4 regions of the Pseudomonas sp. NPDC090592 genome follow, and region 3 is predicted to be linked to each of the others. Evidence: predicted binding sites of a transcription regulator. Region 3 holds the regulator's gene; each other region holds the start of a gene.
The links. Region 3 encodes FliA, which starts transcription of late flagellar genes. Its sites were predicted from a motif close to CTAAAGTTTNNNNNNNNNNNGCCGNTAA; they were not measured.
Positions count from the first base shown of each region.

Region 1: ACIQUI_RS10815 (methyl-accepting chemotaxis protein) is a predicted target of FliA. The motif match lies at 2,294-2,321, and genes of this name have one in related genera.
Region 2: motA (flagellar motor stator protein MotA) is a predicted target of FliA. The motif match lies at 2,423-2,450, and genes of this name have one in related genera.
Region 4: ACIQUI_RS08735 (methyl-accepting chemotaxis protein) is a predicted target of FliA. The motif match lies at 2,170-2,197, and genes of this name have one in related genera.

Region 1 is NZ_JBIVXJ010000009.1:204,815-209,023, reverse strand. It holds gene ggt (gamma-glutamyltransferase) at 1-153, shown strand, start outside; gene ACIQUI_RS10815 (methyl-accepting chemotaxis protein) at 288-2,207, opposite strand; gene ACIQUI_RS10810 (neutral zinc metallopeptidase) at 2,468-3,361, opposite strand; gene pcaH (protocatechuate 3,4-dioxygenase subunit beta) at 3,562-4,209, shown strand, end outside.
Region 2 is NZ_JBIVXJ010000008.1:152,868-157,076, reverse strand. It holds gene rsgA (small ribosomal subunit biogenesis GTPase RsgA) at 1-306, shown strand, start outside; gene motB (flagellar motor protein MotB) at 469-1,503, opposite strand; gene motA (flagellar motor stator protein MotA) at 1,507-2,358, opposite strand; gene ACIQUI_RS09290 (HDOD domain-containing protein) at 2,489-4,024, shown strand; gene ACIQUI_RS09285 (rhodanese-like domain-containing protein) at 4,069-4,209, shown strand, end outside.
Region 3 is NZ_JBIVXJ010000040.1:12,574-16,782, reverse strand. It holds gene ACIQUI_RS25700 (chemotaxis protein CheA) at 1-405, opposite strand, end outside; gene ACIQUI_RS25695 (protein phosphatase CheZ) at 418-1,206, opposite strand; gene ACIQUI_RS25690 (chemotaxis response regulator CheY) at 1,227-1,601, opposite strand; gene fliA (RNA polymerase sigma factor FliA) at 1,722-2,462, opposite strand; gene fleN (flagellar synthesis regulator FleN) at 2,459-3,301, opposite strand; gene flhF (flagellar biosynthesis protein FlhF) at 3,386-4,209, opposite strand, start outside.
Region 4 is NZ_JBIVXJ010000008.1:19,998-24,206, forward strand. It holds gene ACIQUI_RS08730 (amino acid ABC transporter ATP-binding protein) at 1-420, shown strand, start outside; gene ACIQUI_RS08735 (methyl-accepting chemotaxis protein) at 541-2,118, opposite strand; gene ACIQUI_RS08740 (16S rRNA (uracil(1498)-N(3))-methyltransferase) at 2,220-2,927, opposite strand; gene tatC (twin-arginine translocase subunit TatC) at 2,924-3,712, opposite strand; gene tatB (Sec-independent protein translocase protein TatB) at 3,709-4,086, opposite strand; gene ACIQUI_RS08755 (twin-arginine translocase TatA/TatE family subunit) at 4,090-4,209, opposite strand, start outside.

The sequences.
Region 1 (4,209 bases), on a different contig from region 3:
GGGCCGGAGGCCGACAAGTTGAAGAAGATGGGTTATGTGCTGGAAGACCAGGGCTGGGAGATGGGCGATATCCAGGCGATCCGGGTGGATGGGGCGAAGCTGGAAACCGCGTCTGATCCGCGTGGGCGTGGCGTGGGGATGATCGTCAAGTAAGCGGTCGCCTGTGCCGGCCTCATCGCCGGCAAGCCAGCTCCCACAGGTACGGCGCTGTTTTCAGATCCTGCACCGTTCCTGTGGGAGCCTGGCTTGCCGGCGATGGGCCGCAAAGCGGCCCCAGGTTCTCAAGGTCAGACGCGGAACTGACTGACCAATGTCTGCAACTGCCCACCAAGGCGCGCCAGCTCAACACTGGACGCCGCCGTCTCATCACTGGCAGCCGCCGTCTGCTCCGACACATCACGCACATTCAGGATACTGCGGCTGATCTCTTCAGCCACGGCGCTCTGCTGCTCGGCCGCCGCCGCAATCTGCTGGTTCATCGACTGAATGCTCGACACCGTGCTGGTGATGCTCTCCAGCGACGCCCCAGCCTTGCGCGCCAGATCGACACTGCTGTCGGTCAGGGTGCGGCTGCCCTGCATGGCGTTAGCCACTTGCTGGGTACCATGCTGCAGGCTGGCAATCAGCTCTTCGATCTCTTCGGTGGACTTCTGCGTCCGCTGGGCCAGACCGCGCACTTCGTCGGCGACCACGGCAAAACCACGCCCGGCTTCGCCGGCACGCGCTGCCTCGATTGCCGCGTTCAGCGCCAGCAGGTTGGTTTGTTCGGCCACCGACTTGATCACATCCATCACGCTGCCGATCTTCTGGCTTTCCTGCTGCAGCAGGTTCATGGCTTCGGTGGAGCGGTGCATGTCTTCGGCCAGGCGCTCGATCTGGCCAATTGCCTCACCGACCACGCGGTCGCCGGCACGGGCTTCGTCGTCGGCACCGGTGGCAGCATGCGAGGCCTGCTCGGCATTGCGTGCCACCTCCTGAACGGTGGCGGCCATTTCGTGCATGGCGGTGGCCACCTGGTCGGTCTCGACCTTCTGGCTGTTGGCGCCCGCGCTGGTCTGTTCGGTGACTGCCGACAGCTCTTCGGCGGCGCTGGCGATCTGGGTGACGCCATCACGGATGCCGGTGATCAGCTCGCGCAGGGTGGTGCCCATGCGGGCAATACCTTGCTGCAGTACGCCCAGTTCGTCGCGGCGGGTGACGCGCAGGTGCTGGGTCAGGTCGCCGCTGGCGATCTTTTCCACCGCTGCCAGGGTTTCACGCAGTGGCCCGGTGATCTGGCGGGTAATCAGCACCGCTGCCAGTACGCCAACCAGCAGTGCCAACAGCGTAGCGATGGCCTGCAGGCTGCGGGCCTGGGTGCTTTCGATGTCACGGCGTTGCAGCTGGATCTGGTACAGCGCATCGCTGCGCTTGACGATGTCGGCACCCTGCACGGTCATTTCGGCACGTGAGGTGGTGATGTCTGCGACTGCGTCGCGGAATTGGCGTACGGCGTCACGGTAGGCCAGCACCGAGTGCTCGAACTGTTGCAGGCGGGCGTCTTCGGCGGGCAGCTGGCGCTTGAGGTTGTCGATGTCGGCCAGCGCCGCGTCCAGCTGGCGCAGGGCGGCCTGTTCGTTGGCGGCGGTGTTGTCGGCAATGTAGCCGCGCACGTCGATGCGCACCTGCAGCAGTTGCTGGCGGGCCTTGCTGATCAGCTGGTACTGGGCCAGGCGTACGCTGTCGGCCTCGGGGCGTGCCATGACGTCCTGGCTGAGCACATCCATGGCCTGGTCGGCGCGGGTGGCCGAACTGTCCATTGCCGCTCGTGCACTGCGGGTGGCGTCGTAGCCTTGGCGCATCTTGCTCAGCGACAGCTTGTAGGCGCTGATGGTCTCGCCCAGTTCATTCAACAGCTTGATGTTCTCCGGGCTCTTGAAGGTGCTGGCCAGGTAGGTTTGCTGCTTGCTGAAGGCGTCCAGCTTCGCCTGGGTGTTGGCGGCAGCGGTATCATCGCCGTTGGCGATCATGTATTGCAGGCGCGCAATACGCAGGTCGGTGAGGTCCTTGTTCAACTGGCCGATGTCGCCCATCCAGTTGCTGCGGTCGATCAGGCTGCCCAGGCTGGTCCAGCCGGTGAGGGCCAGCAGGCCGGTGAGGACCAGCACCAGGCCGAAGCCCAGGCCGAGTTTGAGGTTGACGCTGATGTTGGCGAACCAGCTGTTCATGCACGCTCTCCAGAAGTAGTTTTCGCTCGCTTGATCTTCGATCGCAAGGCGTTGTTGTTCTGGATGCCCGCTGACTCGTGCAGGGGTTATCGGCAATGATGGGGGAAGCTGAAACGCTTTTTCAGCAGATTTGTAACTGGATGATTGGGGCTGCTTTGCAGCCCTTCGCGGGCACGCCCGCTCCCACAGGTACGAGGTTCGCGCCATTCCTGTGGGAGCGGGCGTGCCCGCGAAGGGCCGCAAAGCGGCCCCAATCCATATCAGAGGTTACGCGCACTGAAGGTATCGCAGCTGTTGACCTCGCCCTGGGCAAACCCGGCCTTGAACCAGCGCACCCGCTGCGCCGAAGTGCCGTGGGTGAACGAGTCCGGCACCACGCGCCCGCGACCTTGCTGCTGCAAGCGGTCATCACCAATGGCATTGGCCGCGTTCAGGGCCTCCTCGACATCACCCGGCTCCAGCCAGTTCAGGCGCTTCTGTGCCTGGTAGGCCCATACGCCGGCCAGGCAGTCGGCTTGCAGTTCCTGGCGTACCAGCAGGCCGTTGTCGCCCTCCATGCGCTGGCCATTGCGGCGTGCTGCATCGACCTTGGCCGAAACGCCCAGCAGGGTTTGCACGTGATGGCCGATTTCGTGAGCGATCACGTAGGCCTGGGCAAAGTCGCCCGCCGCGGCAAAGCGGGTTTCCATTTCGCGGAAGAACGACATGTCCAGGTAAACCCGCTGGTCCGCCGGGCAATAGAACGGCCCCACTGCCGCCGAGGCAAAGCCGCAGGCCGAGTTGACCTGGCCACTGAACAGCACCAGCTTGGGGTCGCGGTATTGCTTGCCGGCCTCGGCGAACAGGGCCTTCCAGGTGTCTTCAGTGTCGCCCAGGATCGACGCGACAAACTCGGCCTGTTGGTCATTGGCCGGCGGTGCCTTGCCACCCGCACCACTGGGCGCCGTTTGCTGTTGCTGCTGCTCCATCTGGCCGGTGAGCTGGCCAAGAATCTGCAACGGGTCCTGCCCGGTGAGCCAGCCGATGCCGACAATCAGCAGGATCGCCCCAAGCCCCAGCCCCTTCCCGCCGCCAAAACGCATGCCGCCGCCACCGCCACCTTCGCCTCGGGCATCGACCACGTTGTCGCTGCGTCGGCCTTTTCGCCATTCCATGAATGCTCTCCCGAGCGTGAAACAAGAAGACAAAGATTAGTTCACGACAGCGACAGGTGTCAGGCCAAGGTGTTAATCCATAACCATATGGTTATGTTCAAGGTGCCTGATTTCAATATTCATCGCGTGCGAGTTATCAGAAACTGCAAGTCCGCCTGCCACGCCCAGGCGTTCACATAATTCCAAGAGAGGAAACCGGCATGCCCGCACAGGACAACAGCCGCTTCGTGATCCGTGATCGCAACTGGCACCCCAAAGCCCTTACGCCTGACTACAAAACGTCCATTGCCCGCTCGCCGCGCCAGGCACTGGTCAGCATTCCACAGTCGATCAGCGAGACCACTGGTCCGAACTTTTCCCACCTGGGCTTCGGTGCCCATGACCATGACCTGCTGCTGAACTTCAACAATGGTGGCCTGCCGATCGGCGAGCGCATCATCGTTGCCGGCCGCGTCGTCGACCAGTACGGCAAGCCTGTGCCGAACACACTGGTGGAGATGTGGCAAGCCAACGCCGGCGGCCGCTACCGCCACAAGAACGACCGCTACCTGGCACCGCTGGACCCGAACTTTGGTGGTGTCGGCCGCTGCCTGACTGACAGTGATGGCTACTACAGCTTCCGCACCATCAAGCCGGGCCCGTACCCATGGCGCAACGGCCCGAACGACTGGCGCCCGGCGCACATCCACTTCGGCATCAGCGGCCCGTCGATCGCCACCAAGCTGATCACTCAGCTGTACTTCGAAGGTGACCCGCTGATCCCGATGTGCCCGATCGTCAAGTCGATCGCCAACCCGGAAGCTGTACAGCAGTTGATCGCCAAGCTCGACATGAGCAACGCCAACCCG
Region 2 (4,209 bases), on a different contig from region 3:
GAATGGTCTGGCCAGGGTACGCATACCACCACCACGGCGCGGCTCTACCACTTCCCCAACGGCGGCGACCTGATCGACTCGCCGGGCATCCGCGAATTCGGTCTGGGCCACGTCAGCCGCGACGATGTGGAAGATGGCTTCATCGAGTTCCGCGACCTGTTCGGCACTTGCCGCTTCCGCGATTGCAAGCATGACCGCGAACCTGGCTGTGCACTGCTCAAGGCACTGGACGAGGGGCGCATCAAGCCACAGCGGATGAACAGCTACCGCTCGATCATTGCCAGCTTGACGCAAGACAGCTACTGACAGTCGTGACCAACACGGTCCCTGTAGGAGCGGCCTTGTGTCGCGAAAGGGCCGCGTAGCGGCCCCGGCAATTTATGCACCAATGCTTGTTTCTGGGGCCGCTGCGCGGCCCTTTCGCGACACAAGGCCGCTCCTACAGGGACCGCGCAGAACGAAAAGGGCTTACTGCTCCTTGGCCTCATCCATCTTGAGCGTGCCATCTTCAAAGATGTTCAGCTTCTGGCGCAGCTCTCGCGGTTGCATCGGCGCTTGTTCAGTTGCGCCCGGCGCAGCCGCTGCGCCAGCCCCTGGCGCAGCGCCGCTGGCCGGCGGTACGGCAGGCTCGGCGGCCGGCGCATCCGGCGCCCCCTGTTCACCCTCGATGTTACGCTGCGCCTTCTTGGTCAGCACGATGATGTCGATACGGCGGTTGACCGGGTTGAACGGGTCCTTGCGGTCGAATAACGACGACGAAGCGTAGCCCACCACCCGCGCCACCTGCCCGTCCGGGTAACCACCGGCCACCAGCGCACGGCGTGCGGCGTTGGCCCGGTTGGCCGACAGCTCCCAGTTGCCGAACTCGCCGGTGCCCGAATACGGCTTGGCATCGGTGTGGCCGCTGATGCTGATCTTGTTCGGCACGGCCTTGATGGTGTCGGCCATGGCCAGCAAGATGTCTTCGAAGTACGGCTGCAGGCGGGCGCTGCCGATGTCGAACATCGGCCGGTTCTCGGCATCCATGATCTGGATACGCAGGCCATCCTGGGTAATCTCGAACAGGATCTGGTCCTTGAACTTCTGCAGTTGCGGGTTCTCTTCCACCTTGTTCTGCAGTTCCTGCAGCAACAGTTCCAGGCGTTCGCGCTCGACCTGCTCGGCCATGGTCTCGACCTGGTCCTTGTTCAGCTCGACGGTGGTGTCGGGTGTCGGCTCGGACTTCACTTCAGGGTTGATGGTCTTTTCCGGCGCCAGCTCAGGCGACCCGCCCAGATCGATGACATACGGCGTGCCGCTTTCAGAGAAACCGATCGGGTCCTTGAAATAACCGGCAATGGCGATCTTCTGCTCCGGCGTGGCGGTGGACATCAACCACAGCACCAGGAAGAACGCCATCATTGCCGTGGCAAAGTCGGCGAAGGCGATTTTCCAGGCGCCGCCGTGGTGGCCGCCGCCAAAGCGCTTGACGCGCTTGACGATGATGGGCTGATTGTTCTCCATGACTCAGCGACCGCGAACCGCTTGTTCCAGCTCGGAGAAGCTTGGGCGGTGCTTGGGGTACAGCACCTTGCGCCCGAACTCGACCGCCAGCGAAGGCGGCATGCCCGAGGCCGAGGCAACCAGCGAAGCCTTGATCGACTCGTAGAGGTTCAGTTCTTCCTTGGCATCGTGCTCCAGGCACTTGGCCAACGGGCCGAAGAAGCCGTAGGCCGCCAGGATACCGAAGAAGGTACCGACCAACGCCGCACCCACGTGCATGCCAATGGCCGCCTGGTCGCCCTCGCCGAGCGAGGCCATGGTCACCACGATACCCAGTACCGCCGCGACGATACCAAAGCCGGGCATGCCGTCGGCGATGCCGGTCACCGCATGGGACGGGTGCTCCAGCTCTTCCTTCATGCTGAGCAGTTCCATGTCGAACAGGCCTTCAAGCTCGTGTGGAGCCATGTTGCCGGTAGACATGATGCGCAGGTAGTCGCAGACAAACGCGGTCATGCGCTCATCGGCCAGCACGGTCGGGTACTTGGCGAAGATCGGGCTGGCTGCTGCGTCCTCGATGTCGGCCTCGATCGCCATCATGCCTTCGCGACGGCTTTTGTTGAGGATCTCGTACACCAGGCCCAGCACCTCCAGGTAGTAGGCGTGGGTGAAGCGCGAGCCGAACATCTTCATCGACTTCTTGATGACGTGCATGGTCATGTGGCCAGGGTTGGCCTGCAGGAATGCACCAAAGGCCGCACCGCCGATGATCAGTACTTCGAACGGCTGGATCAGCGCTGCGATCTTGCCGTGGGAGAGCACGTACCCGCCGAGCACGCTCGCGAATACGACGATGATGCCGATAATTTTAGCCATAGGTTCAAAGCACTTGCTGTCGTGGTCAAGGGAAGAGACGGGAGCTTTAAAACTCTTCTTCTACTTATCGGCAGAACTGCGCCAGACTATAGCCACTCATTGCGAAAAGCCAGTTCGGACTGATGTCAAAATGCCAATTGAAACCAAGGTGCCCGCTCAGCCCCCGCGTACGCTAGAGGCCTGGGTAAAGCTGCTAGAGAGTGTTCGCATCCCCGTGCCGAAGCACAGCTACGACCGGGTCATGGCCGCCATCAACGATAGCCGCCGCTCGCTGCGCGACATCGCCGAACTGATGCAGGATAGCCCGGCACTGGTGCTGTCGGTGATGCGCGAAGCCAATCACCCCACCAATGCCAGCCAGGCCGAGCCCGCCGAAAGCCTGGAAGTTGCCCTCAATCGCCTGGGCCTGGGGCGCACCGAGCAATTGCTCAAGCGCCTGCCCTCGGTGCCCGCTGAAGAAATCCCGCCAGTGCTCAGCCAGTTCCAGCTGATCAGCCAGCACGCCTCGCAGCAGGCCAGCGGCCTGTTCGCCAGCCGCCTGGCACGGCTGTGGCAGGAAATTCACTGGGGCAGCCTGCTGTTCCTGTCGCCCCTGTGGCCGCTGGCACTGGCTTATCCCAAACTGCTCGACACCTGGGAGCTGCGGGTTATCCACAAAGGCGAGGACGCTGCCCATGTGGAGGAAGAGTTGTTTGGCGTGCGCATCATGGCGCTGTGCCAGACCATGGCGGAGTACTGGCGCCTGCCCCAGTGGGTGACTCAGGGTTACCGCCTGCTGCTGGAAGAACGCGACCAACTGGCCCTGGTACTGAACATCGCCCGCGATGAAGACCTGCTCAGCCAGCAACATCGCCTGGACGCCGAACCCGGCCTGCGCCGCTGGTTCAACCAGCCGGCCAATACCGTGCTGCTGGCCAACAACCTGGCCCTGGCCGCACAGGTTGGCTGGGACAACCCGCATTTGCTGCGCTGGCAGCTGCTGACCGCGCTGTACCTGCAGACGTCGCTGGAAGACGTGCAGCAGCAAATGCACCAGCAAGCGGCCGCCAGCGCCCGCCGCCATGCCCGGCATGCCCTGTTCCACCCGGCCGAAGCGCTGATCTGGCCCTGGCACCAGCGCCGCCCGCACCCGGACATGCTGGCCCCGCCGCCGCCCAGCAGCGACGACCTGGCGCGCTGGCGCAAGCTGTGCCAGGACCTGCTGGCCCAGCCCAGCCCGTTCACCAATACCGTGCACCTGGCCACCCAGGCCCTCGAAGCCCTGCTGGCCTGCGGCATGCAACGCATCATGCTGCTGAGCCTGGACAAGGCCAGCGACTACCTGCGCGTGCAGCAGACCGCCGGCCTGCCGAAAGAGGCCGGGGCCTTGGCCCTGCAGGTATCGCAAAACAAACTGCTGCAAAAACTGCTGTCCCAGGCCGGGCAATTGCGCATCACCCCGCAGAACCACACCCAGTTCTCGGCACTGCTACCGGCGCCTCTGCGTGCCTTGTTCCGCAGCGAGCACGTGCTGCTGCGCTCGCTGGCGGTAAATGACCAGGTGCTGATGCTGATGGTGGCTGATCAAGGTTGCCGGCCATTGGCCGATATCAGCGTGCAAGCCTTCGGCAAGACCGCGCAATGCACCGAGCGGGCGCTGTCGGTGTTTGCCAACCGCAAGGGCTGAGCCTTGCGCTACAATCGCCCCTCTTTCCACACTGGAGACCGTGGATGACTGACTTTTCCGGCCTGCCCCTGGTGATCGAAGCCGCGGACCTGCTGCCACGCCTGGATTCTCCACAGCTGATCCTGGTCGACCTGAGCAGTGCCAACCGCTACGTCAGCGGGCATATCCCCGGCGCACGCTTTGTC
Region 3 (4,209 bases):
ACCAGCTTCGGCGCTGCCCGGTTCGGCCAGGCGCGACAATGCCGCCAGCAGTTCGGGGGTTGCCGGGGTGACTTCGGCGCGCTCACGCACCTGGCCAAACATGCTGTTGACCGTATCCAGTGCTTCAAGCACCACGTCCATCAGTTCCGCGTCGACCCGGCGCTCGCCTTTGCGCAGGATGTCGAACACGTTCTCGGCGATATGGCAGCACTCCACCAGCTCGTTCAGCTGAAGGAAGCCGGCGCCCCCTTTTACAGTGTGGAAACCGCGAAAGATCGCATTGAGCAGGTCGGCATCGTCGGGCCGGCTTTCCAGCTCGACCAGTTGCTCGGACAGTTGCTCAAGAATTTCGCCGGCTTCTACCAGGAAATCCTGGAGGATTTCTTCATCGGCGCCGAAGCTCATCAAACGTGCTCCTTAAAAACCCAGGCTGGACAGCAGATCATCGACATCGTCCTGACCGGACACGACGTCTTCACGCTTATCGGCATGAATCTGCGGACCTTCACCCCGAGTCGGATGTTTTTCTGCATCTTTTTCTGCGCGCAGTTGATCGTGGTCATGCTGGATACCGGCAAAGCGGTCGACCTGGCTGGCCATCAGCACCAATTTGAGCAGGTTGCTTTCCACCTCGGTCACCAAGGTGGTGACGCGCTTGATCACCTGCCCGGTCAGGTCCTGATAGTCCTGGGCCAGCAAGATGTCGTTGAGGTGGCCGGCGACCTTGCGGTTACCTTCGGCGCTATGCGTCAGGAAACTGTCGACGCGCTTGACCAGGTCACGGAATTCCGGCGCAGCCACTTCGCGGCGCATGAAGCGCTGCCAGTCGGTGCTCAAGGCCTTGGCTTCGCTGGCCAGGTCGTTGAGCACCGGGGTGCTTTCCTCGACCAGGTCCATGGTGCGGTTGGCCGCGCCTTCGGTCAGCTTGACCACGTACGACAGGCGCTCGGTGGCGTCGGTAATCTGCGACACCTCCTCGGCCTGCGGTATGGTCGGGTCGATCTGGAAGCTGACGATGGCACTGTGCAGCTCACGGGTCAGCTTGCCGACTTCCTGGTACAGGCCGCGGTCGCGGGTCTGGTTCAGCTCGTGAATCAGCTGCACCGCCTCGCCGAAGCGGCCCCGCTCCAGGCTTTCGACCAACTCCTGGGCGTGTTTCTTCAGGGTCGATTCGAACTCGCCCAAAGACGTTTGTGATGAATCCATGGCGCGCCCCCTGACGTGACTCAGCCGTTGACGCGTTCGAAGATCTTCTCGATCTTTTCTTTGAGCACCTGGGCGGTGAACGGCTTGACCACGTAACCATTGACGCCGGCCTGGGCCGCTTCGATGATCTGGTCGCGCTTGGCTTCGGCGGTCACCATCAATACTGGCAAGGTCTTCAGCTGATCGTCGGCACGCACTTTGCGCAGCAGGTCGATGCCGGACATGCCGGGCATGTTCCAGTCGGTCACCAGGAAGTCGTAGGCCCCCTTTTGCAGCATCGGCAGCGCCGTGGTGCCGTCGTCGGCTTCGTCGGTGTTGGTGAAACCCAGGTCACGCAACAGATTCTTGATGATCCGCCGCATCGTCGAAAAGTCGTCAACGATGAGGATTTTCATGTTCTTGTCCAATTAGACCTCCAAGCAGTCTCAAACGCGCCCGGCCGACCGGGCACGCACTCATTCAATTCGGTACAACGTGGGAAACGCACGTGGCAAACGACTGCAACGGCACCAGGCTCAACGCGCCCGCCATTCCCCCAGGCGGCTGCGCAGGCGCGCGGCACACTGGCTGTGCAACTGGCTGACCCGCGACTCGCTGACCCCCAGTACCTCGCCAATTTCCTTGAGGTTCAGCTCTTCGTCGTAGTACAGCGCCAGCACCAGGCGCTCACGCTCCGGCAGGTTGGCAATGGCCTCGGTCAGGGCAGCCTGGAAGCGTTCGTCCTCCAGCCCACGCGCCGGTTCCACATGGCCACTGGCGCCGTCCTCATGCAGCCCTTCGTGCTCGCCGTCCTGCAACAGGTCGTCAAAGCTGAACAGGCGGCTACCCAAGGTATCGTTCAAGATCCCGTAGTAATCATCGAGACTCAATTGGAGTTCGGCAGCAACTTCATGATCTTTAGCGTCGCGGCCGGTTCTGGCTTCAACGGCACGCATCGCGTCACTGACCATGCGGGTGTTGCGGTGCACCGAGCGCGGCGCCCAGTCACCCTTGCGCACCTCGTCCAGCATGGCGCCGCGGATACGGATGCCGGCATAGGTTTCGAAACTGGCGCCTTTGCTGGCGTCATACTTGTTGGCCACTTCCAGCAGGCCGATCATGCCGGCCTGGATCAAGTCCTCGACCTGCACGTTGGCTGGCAAACGCGCCAGCAGGTGGTAGGCAATGCGTTTGACCAGCGGTGCATAGCGTTCGATCAGCTCGTACTGGGCGTCTTTCGCCGCCCGGCTGTACATCTTGAAGCCGCTCGCGTTCATAGCACGGGTCCCGCGCTGGTGGGTTGCACCAGGCGCTCGACGAAGAACTCCAGGTGGCCACGCGGGTTGGCCGGCAGCGGCCAGCTGTCAACCTTCTGGGCAATCGCCTTGAAAGCCAGCGCACACTTGGAGCGGGGGAAGGCTTCGTACACGGCACGCTGCTTCTGCACCGCCTTGCGCACGCACTCGTCGTACGGCACGGCACCCACGTACTGCAGGGCAACGTCAAGGAACCGGTCGGTAACCTTGGTCAGCTTGGCGAACAGGTTGCGCCCTTCCTGCGGGCTCTGCGCCATGTTGGCCAGCACGCGGAAACGGTTCATGCCGTAGTCGCGGTTAAGCAGCTTGATCAGGGCGTAGGCGTCGGTGATCGAGGTAGGCTCGTCGCACACCACCAGCAACACTTCCTGGGCGGCGCGAACAAAGCTGACGACCGACTCACCGATACCCGCAGCGGTGTCGATCACCAGCACATCGAGGTTGTCGCCGATTTCGCTGAACGCTTGGATCAGCCCGGCATGCTGGGCCGGGGCCAGGTGCACCATGCTCTGGGTGCCCGACGCTGCCGGCACGATGCGCACACCGCCAGGCCCTTGCAGCATCACGTCACGCAGCTCGCAGCGCCCTTCAATGACATCGGCCAGGGTACGTTTGGGAGTGAGGCCCAGCAACACGTCGACGTTGGCCAGGCCAAGGTCGGCGTCAAGCAACATGACCCTGCGGCCAAGCTCGGCCAGCGCCAGGGACAAGTTCACTGAAACGTTAGTCTTGCCGACGCCACCTTTGCCACCGGTCACGGCGATCACCTGTACGGGATGCATGCTACCCATGTCTGTTATTTACCTTGTCTCGCTGGGACTCAGGCCACACGCGGGGCAATTCTGCGTACCCCTTGGCATAGCTACTTTGCACACGCTTCATGATCAACCCGCTCGCCGTGGGTTGTGATAGAGATCGGCGAACATGTCGGCCATGGCCTCTTCGCTGGGCTCGTCCTGCTGCTGCACATTGACCGCACGGGAGACCAGCTGGTGGCCACGCGGCAGGTGCAGGTCGTCAGGAATGCGCGGGCCGTCGGTGAGGTAGGCCACGGGCAGTTCATGACTGATGGCAAGGCTCAGCACATCACCGAGGCTTGCCGTTTCATCAAGTTTGGTCAGGATGCAGCCGGCCAGGCCACAGCGCTTGTAGCTGTGGTAGGCGGCGGTCAGCACCTGCTTCTGGCTGGTGGTGGCCAGCACCAGGTAATTCTTCGCGGCAATGCCACGCCCGGCCAGGGTTTCCAGTTGCATGCGCAGGGCCGGGTCGCTGGCCTGCAGGCCGGCGGTATCGATCAGCACCACACGCTTGCGCAGCAGCGGCTCCAGCGCTGCAGCCAGCGACTGGCCCGGGTCGACGTAGGTCACCGGCACGTTGAGAATGCGGCCCAGGGTCTTGAGCTGCTCCTGGGCGCCAATGCGGAAGCTGTCCATGCTCACCAGTGCCAGGTTCTGTGCGCCGTACTTGAGCACGTAACGGGCAGCCAGCTTGGCCAAGGTAGTGGTTTTGCCCATGCCGGCCGGGCCGACCATGGCAATCACCCCGCCCTCTTCGATCGGCTCGATTTCGGGAATCTCGATCATGCGGGCCAGGTGGGCCAGCAGCATGCGCCAGGCCTGGCGAGGCTCTTCGATTTCGTTGGTCAGGTCGAGCAGTTCGCGGGCAATCGGCCCGGACAGGCCGATGCGCTGCAGGCGGCGCCACAGGT
Region 4 (4,209 bases), on a different contig from region 3:
CAGAAGGTGGTGCGCAAGCGCAACAAGGCTGACCGCGAGGCCAAGGCCCGGGCGCTGCTGGAAAAGGTCGGCATTGCACAGAAGGCCAACGAGTACCCGTCACGGCTTTCCGGGGGCCAGCAGCAGCGTGTCGCGATTGCCCGGGCTTTGTGCATGGAGCCCAAGGTCATGCTGTTCGATGAACCGACTTCTGCACTGGACCCGGAAATGGTCGGTGAGGTGCTGGACGTGATGAAGACCCTGGCCCAGGAAGGCATGACCATGGTCTGCGTTACCCACGAAATGGGCTTTGCCCGTGAAGTGGCTGACCGGGTGCTGTTCTTCGATCATGGCAAACTGCTGGAGGATGCCTCGCCGCAGACCTTCTTCGATGCACCGAAGGACCCACGTGCGCAGGCGTTCCTGCGTCAGGTGCTGTAACCGCACCGGCCTCTTCGCGGGCACGCCCGCTCCCACAGATGCTGCACGAATTTTGAGTGCTGTGCAGTACCTGTGGGAGCGGGCGTGCCCGCGAAGAGGCCAGTGCAGGCGGCCTGTTTATCAGAGCCTGAATCGCCCCACCAATCCTTGCAGGTGAGTACCAAGGCGCGCCAGTTCTACGCTGGAGCTTGCCGTCTCTTCACTCGCTGCCGAAGTCTGGTCCGAGATATCCCGCACATTCATCACGCTGCGGTTTATCTCTTCAGCCACTGCCGTCTGTTCCTCTGCTGCCGTGGCAATCTGCTGGTTCATCGCCTGAATCGACGACACGGTGCGGGTGATGGTCTCCAGCGAGCTGCCAGCACGACGGGTCAGCTCGACACTGCTGTCGGTCAACTGGCGGCTGTTGTCCATCACGCTGGCCACCCGCTGGGTACCACTTTGCAGGCCGGCGATCAATTCTTCGATCTCTTCGGTCGACTGCTGGGTGCGTTGGGCCAGGCTACGCACTTCGTCGGCGACCACGGCAAAACCACGCCCGGCTTCACCGGCACGGGCGGCCTCGATCGCCGCGTTCAGGGCCAGCAGGTTGGTCTGCTGGGCCACCGACTTGATCACGTCGAGCACGCTGCCGATCTTGTCACTTTCGGTCTTGAGCTGGTTCATCGCTTCGCTTGAGTTCACCACTTCGCCCGCCAGGCGCTCGATCTGCGCGACAGCTTCGCCCACCACCCGGTCACCTTCACGGGCTTGCTGATCGGCCATCAGGGCCGCTTCCGAGGCCTGCTCGGCGTTGCGTGCCACCTCGTGCACAGTGGCGGTCATCTGGTTCATGGCGGTCGCCACCTGGTCGGTCTCGACCTTCTGGTTGTTGACCCCCGCGCTGGTCTGCTCGGTGACGGCCGACAGCTGTTCGGCGGCACTGGCGATCTGCGTTACCCCGTCACCAATCCCGCCGATCAGCTCGCGCAGGCCTTGGGTCATGCGCTGCATGCTGGCCTGCAACTGGCCCAGTTCGTCGCGGCGCTGCACCGGCAGGCTCTGGGTCAGGTCGCCATTGGCCACGCGCTCTGCGGCGCGCAAGGTCTGGCGCAGCGGGATGATGATCTGCCGGGTAATGGCCCAGGCGGCCAGCAGCCCAAGGGCCAAGGCCAGCGCGGTGGCCGCAGCGAGCAAGGTTTTGGCCTGGGCAGCGCCGGCGTCTCGCACTGCGGTTTGTGAGACTGTCATCGCCTGGCTGGTCTGCAACAGTACCGTGCCTTGCTCAGCCATGCGCCGCAAGGCCTGCTCCGTCCCGTCGGGGTCGGCAGCCGATTGCTTGAGGTCAGCGAACGCTTGCCGATATTGGCGAACCGCTGTCATCTGCTGCTGGAGGCGTTGCTGGTCGTCGGGCTTTTCGATCTGGCCAAGCATCAGCTGGATCTGGCGCTCCAGATCGTCCAACGCTTTTTCCAGCTCTGCCACGGCTACGTTGTCGCGGTTGCGCTCATAGTGCTGGCGAGCGATACGCAAGTCCTGGGTGTACTGATGAATGACCGAGATACTCCCCAGCTTGTCGCCACGCTCGATGATGCTGTCCATGCCGTGCCAGCCGGTCAGGGTGATGGCCAAGGTCAGCAGCAGTACCAGGCCGAAGCCCAGCCCCAGTTTGCGGTTGACGCTCACATTGCCCAGCGATTGGGCTAACCATTGATACATGTACGACTCCCTGGCGACTTGGCAGTACAAATAGTTGTTGTATTGCCAAGGCCATCGGCCTGGGAGGGGGAAACTTGATGGGCGAGAAAGTGACGTTTGCGTCAGAAAATACGCGAAAGCAGCGCAGTGACGGCGGTTTCTACCCGCAGGATACGGTCACCCAGTTGCACCGGTGCCAGGCCAGCCTTGCCTAGCAGGTCTATTTCGTAGGGGATCCAGCCACCCTCGGGGCCGATGGCCAGTGTGACGGCCTGCTCCACGGCGCGCGGGCAGGCAGGGTAGGGGCCGGGGTGGCCGACCAGGCCCAGGGTGCCAGCGGCGATGGCGGGCAGACGGTCTTCGACGAAGGGCTTGAAGCGCTTCTCGATGATGACCTCAGGCAGCACCGTATCACGCGCCTGCTCAAGGCCGAGGATCAGGTTTTCGCGAATGCTCTGCGGCTGCAGGAACGGCGTTTGCCAGAAGCTTTTCTCGACCTTGTAGCTGTTCAGCAGGATCAGCCGTGGCACGCCCAGGGTGGCTACGGTCTGGAACAACCGGCGCAGCATTTTTGGCCTTGGTACGGCAAGCACCAGGGTCAGCGGCAGCTTGGCCGGTGGCTGCTGGTCGAAGGCCACTTCAAGTTCGGCTTCGTGCTTTTCCAGGCGCAGCACCGTGGCCTTGCCCATCAGGCCGTTGACGCGGCCCACGCGCAGGTTGTCGCCCACCGCAACACCGTGGATTTCCTGCATGTGGGTAAAGCGCCGGTCAGCGAGAACGACGCGGTCGGCCGAGACGAAGTCGGCCTCTTCAAGGAGCAACAGATTCACGGTTGGGTCGCTGGTGGTTGGTCGTTGTGGTCGTTGGCTTCTTCGTCGTGGGCGCTACGCTTGCGGATCAGGCTGCCGCACAGCACGCCGACCTCGAACAACAGCCACATGGGCACGGCCAGCAAGGTCTGGGAGAAGATGTCCGGCGGGGTAAGCACCATGCCGACCACGAAGCAGCCGATGATCACGTAAGGGCGGATCTTCTTCAGGTACTTCACGTCGACCACGCCGATCCACACCAGCAGCACCACCGCCACCGGGATTTCGAAGGCCACGCCAAAGGCGAAGAACAGCGTCATCACGAAATCGAGGTAGTTGGCGATGTCGGTCATCATTGCAACGCCTGCCGGGGTGGCGGCGGCAAAGAACTTGAACATCAGCGGGAACACCAGGAAATAGGCAAAGGCCATACCGGCGTAGAACAGCAGAATGCTCGACACCAGCAGCGGAATGGCAATGCGCTTTTCATGGCGGTACAGCCCGGGTGCGATAAAGCCCCAGATCTGTTGCAGGATGAACGGGATCGCCAGGAACAGCGACACGATCATGGTCAGCTTGAACGGCGTGAGGAACGGCGAGGCCACGTCGGTGGCGATCATCGTCGCGTTGGCCGGCAAATGGTCGCGCAGGGGCGCCGAGACCAGCGTGTAGATCTGCTGGGCGAAGGAGAACAGCCCGGCAAAGATCAGGAAAATGACGGCGACGCAGCGCAACAGGCGGGTGCGCAGTTCGGTCAGGTGCGAAACCAGCGGCATGGGCTGGTCGTGTTCCGGATTTTCGCTCATGGGGCTCGCGGTGGTTGAGGCGGTTCAGAAGGTGTGGCCGGGGCGGCTGGAGTATCGACCGGCCTGGCCTCAAGCCCGGCAGGCGGCTGCACGCTTGCGGTGGTCACAGGTGGCTGCGCCGGCGGCGTCATTGGGTTGAGGATGCGCTTGGCTTCCTCTTCCATCTGCAGGATGTGCTCGTTGTGCAGCTGGCGGCGGATGTCGTCGGCGCCGATTTCGCGCTCGACCTCCATCTTGATGCTGTTGAAGCTGCGCTTGAGCCGGCCGATCCAAAGGCCTGCCGTGCGCGCGGCACCCGGCAGGCGCTCGGGGCCGAGCACCAGCAGGGCGACAAGGCCGACGAGCAGCAGCTCGCTGAAACTGATGCCGAACATGGGTCAGTCTTTCCGCTGCGGCTCTTGGGCCGGCTGGGCCTGCCCTTCGATGGTGTGGCCTTGCTGTGGCTGGGCGGTGTTCTGCACCGGCGGCACGGGCTGGGCAGGCGGCGGGGTCTGCTC